3 regions of the Lysinibacillus sp. FSL W7-1291 genome follow, and region 3 is predicted to be linked to each of the others. Evidence: riboswitches for the same ligand, from Rfam matches in the RefSeq annotation. Region 3 holds a riboswitch; each other region holds the start of a gene.

Region 1 (3,283 bases), 1.7 Mb from region 3:
AGCCAAGAATGTTAGATTTATTAACCCTTTATTTAGAGCCGAATTTTTATTGTAGAGCTATGTCTTCCGTTCAAGAGGCTTTCGATTTTTTAGAAGATGGGCATGCAGATTTAATTCTTTTGGATGTTATGATGCCAGAGATGGATGGGTGGCAGGCGTGCCAAGAAATTAGGAAGTTTTGGGATGTACCCATCATTATGCTTACTGCAAAAGGAGAGCATGCGGATATTGTAAAAGGCTTAAACCTCGGTGCTGATGACTACATATTAAAACCCTTTGATGAGGAAGAGTTATTAGCACGTATACATGCGGTATTAAGAAGATCGAAAATAGAGGAAAAAGTTATTAGCTTTGAGGGTCTTCGTTTAGATAAGGAATCCTTTGAATTATATTTTCAACATGAGGCAATTCCCCTAACACCAAAGGAATTTTCCATGCTTGTTTTATTTTTAGATCATCAAAGTAAAGTATTTTCTAGAGAACATCTAATCACCACAGTCTGGGGATATAATGTGACAATTGAAGATCGTACCATTGATTCTCATGTGCGTAATTTACGAGAAAAATTAAGAAAAAGTGGGTTCCCTGCGGATGATTACTTGCAAACAGTATGGGGTATCGGCTATAAATGGCATAAGTCAATTGATAGAAAACCGTTACAACACAAAAGCTAGAAAACAACCTCTGCCAGAAATGCTGGAGAGGTTGTTCATATTATTTTGAGGTTAATTCTTCTTCTGTCACCCATTTATGATTTTTAACAGCTTCACCATTTGTGGTCGAAGTGTAATCAACCATATAAACAGTCGTTTGGATAGCCTCCTCAATACGGACAGTCGCATTTTCCATACCTTCCATATGCGCTGCGTCCGTTTTTACTTCTGTGCCAGGGGCTAGTGGTGCTTCTTCTGGATCAATCAATTCTTCATGAATCACCCACTTATGATTTTCTACACGCTTTCCACCGGAAGTTGGCTCATAGGAAATAACATAGGCAGTTGTGTTATAGGCACCTATTATTGTTGCTTCGGCACCTCTCATACCGTCCATATGTCCATCCGTAATAATCACGTTACTTCCAACAGAAAACTTCGGATTATCCGCGTTCTTTAATGTGGATGGTACTTCACCTGAGCTTGAGTGGCTCATCGTAGAATGATCCATTTCTTCAGCAGTGTTATTGGAAGGAGATGCAGGCTTCGTTTGCTCCTCCGCACAAGCTGTTAAACTAATGAAGGCCGTTACTGCTAGAAGTCCAGTAGACCATTTTCTTTTAAATATCATGTAATATCCTCCTCACTATTTTCCCTTACTGTAGCAAACAAATGTGCAGAAATGATGGATGTCAATTGCTTTTTGACATGAATGAAGAGAGCGAAATGTTATTGATGTATGTGATAGGAAAAGTGGCTAAGATGTGGTGGAGTATCCTCCCATGCCAAAACTATTAAGTAATAGATAGCCAATTTATAACGAGCAAATAGCTATTGTGCTCAAAACTGCGAAGATACAGCTTATATATTGTTCTTCCTTAGAAATAAAATTCCATGTAGACTAACAATCTATAAAAATGTATGATAGAATCGTCACAATTTTATAAATTCAAATACTATTGGTGTGCCATTTTATAATGTCACTTAAAAGGGAAGTCGGTGTAAGTCCGACGCTGTCCCGCAACTGTAACGAGGAGTCCTATAATATTATTTGCCACTGTGGAAGAATGGGAAGGCAATTATAGGGTGTTGAATCGAAGCCAGGAGACCTGCCAGTTAGTAATACCTGTAATGCCCACGAGGATGCAAGCAATTACGGACAATAGCTGGATTTTTTCTGACTTTGTTTATTCTAGGGTATTTCTATGCGTAGTTGCGTATGGAATACCTTTTTTTATTGCTTCATTCATCACTATTCAGTAGGAGTTTAAAACGGATGAATAAAAAGTTTATATTTTTTTCCTTAATCCTTTTCTTCGTATTAATTGTTTCTATGACCTTTGCTGTCATGGTCGGCTCTGTATCAGTTACACCATTATATGTATGGAAAGTTATTCTTTCTAAAATCCCCTTTATACAAAATGCCATAGAGCAAGATTGGAGTCGCTCACAGGAAATTATCATTTGGCAAATAAGAGCACCTCGTGTTTTATTGGCTGCTATTGTTGGTGCTGGATTAGCCATTGCGGGGGCAGCCATTCAGGCACTTGTGCGAAATTCCATTGCTGACCCGTATATTTTAGGGATTTCTTCAGGGGCAGCCGTCGGAGCGACATCTGTGATTATTTTAGGAGCCTTTTCATTTTTAGGTATTTACGCGCTTTCAATATCAGCCTTTCTAGGATCATTACTTGCCATTGCACTGGTGTTTTTCTTATCTCGTGTTGGGGGACGGGTTTCTATTTTTCGTCTGTTATTGGCAGGTATGGCTGTTTCCTTTATTTTAACGGCCATTTCTAATTTTATTTTAATGATGTCAAAGCAAGAGGGGGCTTTAAAAGCTGTTATGTTTTGGATGCTAGGTAGTCTAGCAGGAGCTAAATGGAATAATATTATCATTCCAGCTTCCATATTTTTCGTCGTATTTGGGCTTCTCTGGCTACACTATCGAAATTTAAATTTACTTTTACTTGGGGAAGAAGCGGCAGTGACATTAGGCGTTAATCTTCAGCAATTTCGGATTCAGCTTATATTACTTGTCTCCCTGTTAACAGGTGTACTGGTGGCAGTCAGTGGCTCTATTGGTTTTGTAGGTCTAATTATCCCTCATATAGTACGTTTAATTGTGGGATCTAACTATAAATATGTGATACCGATTAGTGCTTTAATAGGGGGGATTTTCTTAGTGTGGGCTGATGCCTTTGCTCGAATTATCATTGCTCCTCAGGAAATGCCAATTGGTATTATTACAGCCTTTTGCGGAGGTCCATTTTTCATTTGGCTACTCCGTCGCAATAATTATTCTTTCGGTGAAGGAGATTAACTTATATGACATTAGAAGCAAAGCAAGTATCATTCTCCATTAACGATCAACGTATACTACATGAAGTAAGTATTCAAATAAAGAAAAAGCAGTTTGTTGGGTTAATTGGTCCTAATGGTAGTGGCAAATCAACATTGCTAAAAAATATGTATCGTCTTCTAAAACCTGAAAGCGGGACGGTATTATTAAATGAGCATGATATTTTAAAGCAATCTAGTAAAGCAATTGCGAAGAATTTAGCTGTTGTTAGTCAAGATACACCTGTTTTATTTGATTTCACTGTACATGATTTAGTTAGCATGGGGAG
Region 2 (3,283 bases), 1.9 Mb from region 3:
TAGGCATGGATACAGGGATTACAAAATAGGCAGCTACAAGTAGAGAAAGAATCACAATCAATCGGAAAATCATTTTCCTAGCATTAAATTTATTCATAAACTCACCTTCTTTGAGAAAAAAATTAAGTTAAGTGTACCATAAATCAAATTTTATTACGTTCTGAAACAATAAAGGTAGGGATAAATTATGGAGAAAGAGATTTTGCAACTTTTTAATAATCTAACAGAGCATGACCGCGATATTGAATCTTACGAGGAACTAATAAAAATTCTGCAGGAACCCGTAGATTGGACATATGCAGTCTGGGAACAGCTTGTACAAGCACTTACATACAAAGATGGTCATGCACGTGCACGTGCTGCACAAATTTTATGCGCCTTAGCCGCAAAAAGTGACCCAGAAGAAAGGGTATTGGAGGATTTTTTAAAGATTTGGGCTGTGACTTATGATGAACGATCCGTTACAGCTCGAAATGCATTACAAGCTATTTGGAAAATTGGGCTAGCAGGTCAAGTACAAAGTGACTTAGTGGTGTCTTATTTAGCAAAGAGATTTCAAACTTGTTTAGATGAGAAGCATCCGACTCACATTCGCCATGATATTATTGTATCTTTTAAAAAGCTATATGACGAGACAAGTGACATAAAGTTATTAGACATTGCCCATCGTTTAATTAATGAAGAGCAGGACGTTAAATCTAAACAGAAGTATAAGTCAGCCATCCGTTCAACGTAACGAGATGGTGTTTTTTGTGCAAATTATTTGGTAAATTATTGAATAGTCAACTATAATAAATGAAAAAATAAAAGGGGTTAAGACATGAGCATTTATAATTATTTAGTACGAAAACCTAATGGTGAAATTTTATCCATGGAAACATATCGTGGAAAAACGATGCTAATTGTCAATACGGCGAATCAATGCCGATTTACATATCAATTTGATGACTTACAAAAAATGTATGATAAATATGGGAAAGATAATTTTGTCGTTCTAGGATTTCCTTGCGATCAATTTGGTCATCAAAATCCTGAAGATGGCGAGGAGACTACGCATCTTTGTAAAGTGAATTATGGCGTTACCTTCCCAATTTTTGAGCTTGTACAAGTAAATGGAGAGACTACCCACCCATTATTCAATTATTTAAAACATGAAGTGGATTTTCGAGAGTTTGGCAAGGCGAGCATGCAGGAAAAAATGCTTGCTGAGGCAATTGTTCAACTTGCCCCTAACTTTTTAGATGGTCGTAATATTCGCTGGAACTTTACAAAGTTTTTAGTAGATGCTAACGGCAAGACCGTTGCACGCTTTGAACCAACAGATTCACAACTTGATATTGAACAGGCAATTGAAACTATACTATAAAACAGTTTTGTTTATCTTATTCTTTAGAAATGGTGACGATCCATTCAAAGCACAGCTATTTTTTCCTATTAATATATGATAAACTGCTTTACAAGTGAATTATTCTTGCAGAATAAAGGTGCTAACAAGCATAATCGGGAATTCGGTGAAAAACCGAAGCTGTTTCCGCAACTGTAAGTACAGCTAGTATAAAGGTTTACCACTGTCTTAACAGAGATGGGAAGGTACTTTATCACACATTCGTTTTTTATGTAATGAACTGTACAAGCCAGGAGACCGACCTTTGTTTGAACGTATAAAAACTTCTCGGAAGCTAGGAGGATATACGGCAAATACATAGGCTATGTCATGTTAATTTGGCCATTATTATGTTATTTTCGTCGTTCCTTTGCGTAAAGGAGCGGCGTTTTTTTATGCAAGAATTTTCATAATGAAAAGTGGGGGGATCGCAAGTGAAAAAAGATGCACGTTATTCTTGTTATCCATTTATGCGTGAAAAAGCTTCGACGGTTGATTTTGAGATTCGAACAGACAGTCTGACTACGCATTTGGGAGTTGCTTTAGCTGCAGTTAAGAAAGAGGATGTACAAGCTGTTGTAGAAGATTTAATGATTATTTTACCTATGGCCTACCATGTCAATGGCTCGGTTCGTGGAAAACTAGCTGTAACAGAAGAGGATCTTGCTTGGTTAAGTGAGCGCTATGATTTTTATGTTCGTCATGTGAAGGAAGAGATACAAAACTTTGTCTTACCTCAAGGTACAGAGGCTGCCGCTGCTCTACATCTTTGCCGTAGTGAAGCAAAAAAATCATATCGTACATTACACAAAGTATCGGAAGAACGAGAGGTTCCAGCTATTCTTTTTGATTATTTAGGCCTATTAGCCAATGTGTGCTTCGTTATGGCTGTCTTTATGAATCAACAAGCAGGGATAGCTGAAATATCATTTATTAGTAAATCATATCCGATGAAAAAGAAAAAGGAGAATAATAATGAAGAAATTATTTAATGTTCAATGGCTAACAGTACTCTTCCTTGCAATGATTTTAGCAGGTTGTGGTACTTCAGTAGATACTAAAAATAAAGACGCTTCACAGGATACACAACAAACAGAGCAAACAAACTACAAAGTGACAGATGATCGCGGTGTAGAAATAGAGTTTAAAGAAGTACCAAAAACAGTTGTATCATTGCAACCAAGTAATACAGAAATTTTATTTGCTCTAGGTGTTGGTGATAAAATCGTAGGAGCAACTGAGTATGATACTTACCCAGAGGAAGCACAGAAAATTGAACGGGTTTCTGATTCTGTGAATTTTAACAGTGAACGAATCATAGCGTTGAAGCCAGATGTTGTTATAGCTTATACGATTGGTGATAAGGAAGCAATGAAACCACTTGAAGATGCTGGAATCAAAGTGTTTGTTATTCAATCAGCAGCTACATTCGATGATGTTTATGGTGACATCGAACAGATCGCAGCTGTAATGGGTGTTGCAGATAAAGGAAATGAAGTAAACGAAGAGATTAAAGCGAAATTAGCTGACGTTAAAGCAAAGGTGAAGGAAGTAAAAGCACCGAAAAATGTTTATTTAGAAATTAGTCCTAAGCCCGATATTTATACAGCAGGCTCTGGTACTTTCCAGCAAGAAATACTAGATGCAGCCAATGTTAAGAATGTTTTTTCTGACTTGAGCAGCTGGGCACAAGTTTCTGAGGAAGATGTCATAGTGAAAAACCCAGATGTTATTTTAACGACAGTAAACTACACAGAGGATCCAATAGGTGAAATACTTGCACGTGATGGATGGAATACAGTGACAGCAGTTCAAAATAAAGCAGTACAGACTCTTGATACAGATATCTCTAATCGACCTGGCCCACGTATTGGGGAAGCCGTAGAACTAGTAGCAAAG
Region 3 (3,283 bases):
TGCAGTGATGTAATGAGCTCCCCGTGACTTCTTGATGTTTCAATGGAAATCACGTCTGCATCAAGTGCACTAATCGGTTCGATGAAATCGTTAAATTCGCAGTAGCACATATGTGTATGGATTTGTGTTTCATCTTTGACACTAGCTGTAGCTAGCTTAAAGGAATTAACAGCCCATTCTAAGTAAGCTCCCCATTCTTCTTTTCGTAGCGGTAAACCTTCTCTTAGAGCTGGCTCATCCACTTGAATAATTGAAATACCTGCGTTTTCGAGTGCCTCAACCTCTTTGCGAAGTGCTAATGCAATTTGATAAGCGACATCTTTACGTGACAGATCGTCTCGTACAAAGGACCAATTTAATATCGTCACTGGTCCTGTCAGCATACCTTTTACAAAGCGCTTTGTTAAGCTTTGAGCATAGGCTGACTCTTTTACAGTTATTGCTGAAGACCACGCTACATCTCCATAAATGATCGGTGGCTTAACACAGCGTGAGCCATAGGAAACGACCCATGCTTTTTTTGTAAAGGCAAAGCCAGTCAGCTTTTCACCAAAGTATTCGACCATGTCTGTACGCTCAAATTCACCGTGAACGAGTACATCGATATCTAGTTCCTCTTGTATCGTAATCCAGCGTTTTGTTTCCTGCTCTATAAATGCCTCGTAGGCTTCATTCGATAATTGTTTTTTACGCCAAGCATTACGATTCCTTTTCACCTCATCGGATTGTGGGAAGCTTCCGATTGTTGTTGTTGGGAATAGCGGTAACGCTAACGCTTGCTGCTGCATCTTTTGACGCTGAGCAAATTCACTATGTCGTTCAAAATCTTGCGTTGTCACAGTTTGAACTGCTTGATGGATCAACTTGTTTTGACGGATTGGATGGTTTTTTAGAGCCTCAATTGCCTTCATACTTTCAGAAAAATTATGCTGTAAGATACCCTCTGTATCTCGTCTACATTTAGTTAGCTCCGTGATTTCTACAATCTTTTCATCTGCGAAGGCTAAGGCATGCTTCAGAACAGGGTCAATCTCATTTTCAAGAGCAGTTGTGATCGGTACATGTTGTAGATTGCTGGATGGTTGAATCCATAGCTCTGCTGCATTACTTAAATGCTCAATTGCCTGAATTGTAGCATTGACCTCCGCTAAGTTGGAACGCCAAATATCACGTCCATTAACAACCCCGACTGCCAATACTTTGTCCTGAGGGAAACCATATTGACGAAGTGACGCCATATTTCCTTTATAGCCATGAACAAAGTCTAGGCCAAATCCTTCTACAGGCAATGTAATCAATGTTTCATAGCTGCATAATGCTTCAAAATAAGTTTGCAGCATGATTTTCGCTTCTGGAACCGCAACGGCTAACTGGTCGTAAATCTCTTGCACAAGCTTGATGTCTGCTGGATCAAGGGTTGTGACAAGTGATGGCTCTTCTAGTTGAATCCAATTTGCACCTGCCTCCACTAATTCTTTTAATACTTGCGTATAGAGCGGTATTAGAGCTAATAAGTATTCAACCTGTGTGAATTTGCTATAGCCTTTTGTTAACTTGCAGAATGTATAGGGACCAATCAATGTTGGCTTTGCAATAATACCGTACGTTTCTTTCGCCTCTAAGAAATCGGCCAACACTTTATTTTCTGTTAGTTTCAAGGCCTGTCCCTCGTATTCAGGAACAATATAGTGATAGTTTGTATTAAACCATTTTGTCATCTCACTAGCTACAGCTGTTTTATTCCCTCTTGCTACGCTGTAGTAGGTAGATAAATCTACTTTCCCTCCCTGCCAGTTAAAGCGTTTTGGGATGAGACCAAACATTAATGCTGTATCTAACATTCTATCGTAATACGTAAAATCGCCAACTGTCACCATGTCGATGCCAAGCTGTAGCTGCTTGTCAATTCTAGCTAAACGGATTTTCTTTAAACTATCCTCAAAATCCTCTTCAGAAAGCTCGTTGCGCCAAAATGCTTCTAATGCTTTTTTCCATTCGCGATCTTCCCCGATATACGGGTAACCAATGAGTGTGCTTGTATAGGTCATTTTTATATCTCCTTTTCAGAAAAAAATAAAAAGCCATTTTCCAAGGAGGAGAATGGCTGCTAGTTGAAATTTTTAATGCTAAAACAATACGAAAAAAGTATCTACTTTCGCATAAATCATTTGTTATCGCACAGTGCCGATTTGGTCACTTTTCACCACCTATTTCCACGTAGGTATTTGGTGTGTACTAGAAATTGGCAGGTCTCCTGGCTTCTCATCAACACGCCTCACAGCCTTCCCGGTTTCCCAGTGGCCTTTGTGATTTGCTCCGAATAACAGTTGCGGGACAGCGTCGGATTTGCACCGACTTCCCTTTTAAGCCAAACTTTCATTTGGCACCAATTCTTACACATTATTCAATTATGCTCCTACTATAACATATCTTTCAGAATAGTAGAAATAATTTTTATACGATTATCTAAATTATTTCTATAATTATTGTAGGGATTGGTTTAAGAAGATAAGGCTACATTGTATTCCATAAAAAAATTTGTTACTATAAAAATACAATTATGAGAGGACTGATGAATGGACAATGATGAACTAATCTATATTTTTATTTGAAATGAATCACTTCAAACGACAAAATATAGGATTAGTCTATCCATTTTTAACAATCAGTTTGCGTTTATTTGTCATGATGTCATTGGCAAATAAAGTTTATTCAGTGAGAGACTAATCCTTCCAATATCCAATTGGGGGGATTTTTTCTTGCTCTCATAGTTTATTCTGTATCTTTCATCTACCTAATAAAGGAGAGCAAAAAATGAGCGATTCTGAACCTATTGTGACGCATGTGATGCTCCGTATAAGTCGTTAGCATCCATCAACTTATACGGAGAAATTTAGCATAGATGGATGTACCGACTTTGTATAAAAGAAAAATGATTTGCTATACAAAGGAGGAATTATCATGTCAATGATACAAGTACAAGACTTAACGTTTTCTTACCCAAGCAGCTTTGATTATATTTTTGAGGGTGTCAACTTTCAGATTGATACAGATTGGAAACTTGGATTTATCGGTAGGAATGGTCGTGGGAAGACAACATTTTTTAATTTGCTATTAGGGAATTATGAGTATAGTGGGAACATCATTTCTTCAGTAGAATTTACTTATTTCCCCTATCCTGTTTCAGACCCAAATAAATATACGTACGAAATTTTTGAAGAAATTTGCCCTCTGGCAGAAGATTGGGAATATATTCGTGAAATAGCCTATCTAGATGTCGATG

Evidence for each region. Region 3 has a riboswitch for cobalamin ahead of metE (5-methyltetrahydropteroyltriglutamate--homocysteine S-methyltransferase). Riboswitches for the same ligand answer to the same signal wherever they lie in the genome.
Region 1: linked by a shared signal. The riboswitch ahead of NST76_RS19470 (iron chelate uptake ABC transporter family permease subunit) and the one ahead of metE (5-methyltetrahydropteroyltriglutamate--homocysteine S-methyltransferase) in region 3 are both predicted to bind cobalamin.
Region 2: linked by a shared signal. The riboswitch ahead of NST76_RS20295 (hypothetical protein) and the one ahead of metE (5-methyltetrahydropteroyltriglutamate--homocysteine S-methyltransferase) in region 3 are both predicted to bind cobalamin.

Annotation. Positions count from the first base shown of each region.
Region 1 covers NZ_CP151994.1:4,002,924-4,006,206, reverse strand. The annotation lists gene NST76_RS19480 (response regulator transcription factor) at 1-674, shown strand, start outside; gene NST76_RS19475 (YdhK family protein) at 715-1,284, opposite strand; cobalamin riboswitch at 1,597-1,785, shown strand; gene NST76_RS19470 (iron chelate uptake ABC transporter family permease subunit) at 1,930-2,976, shown strand; gene NST76_RS19465 (heme ABC transporter ATP-binding protein) at 2,982-3,283, shown strand, end outside.
Region 2 covers NZ_CP151994.1:4,180,412-4,183,694, reverse strand. The annotation lists gene ytvI (sporulation integral membrane protein YtvI) at 1-97, opposite strand, end outside; gene NST76_RS20305 (hypothetical protein) at 188-736, shown strand; gene NST76_RS20300 (glutathione peroxidase) at 821-1,366, shown strand; cobalamin riboswitch at 1,466-1,666, shown strand; gene NST76_RS20295 (hypothetical protein) at 1,819-2,376, shown strand; gene NST76_RS20290 (ABC transporter substrate-binding protein) at 2,360-3,283, shown strand, end outside.
Region 3 covers NZ_CP151994.1:2,282,077-2,285,359, reverse strand. The annotation lists gene metE (5-methyltetrahydropteroyltriglutamate--homocysteine S-methyltransferase) at 1-2,048, opposite strand, end outside; cobalamin riboswitch at 2,227-2,406, opposite strand; gene NST76_RS11140 (Lsa family ABC-F type ribosomal protection protein) at 2,962-3,283, shown strand, end outside.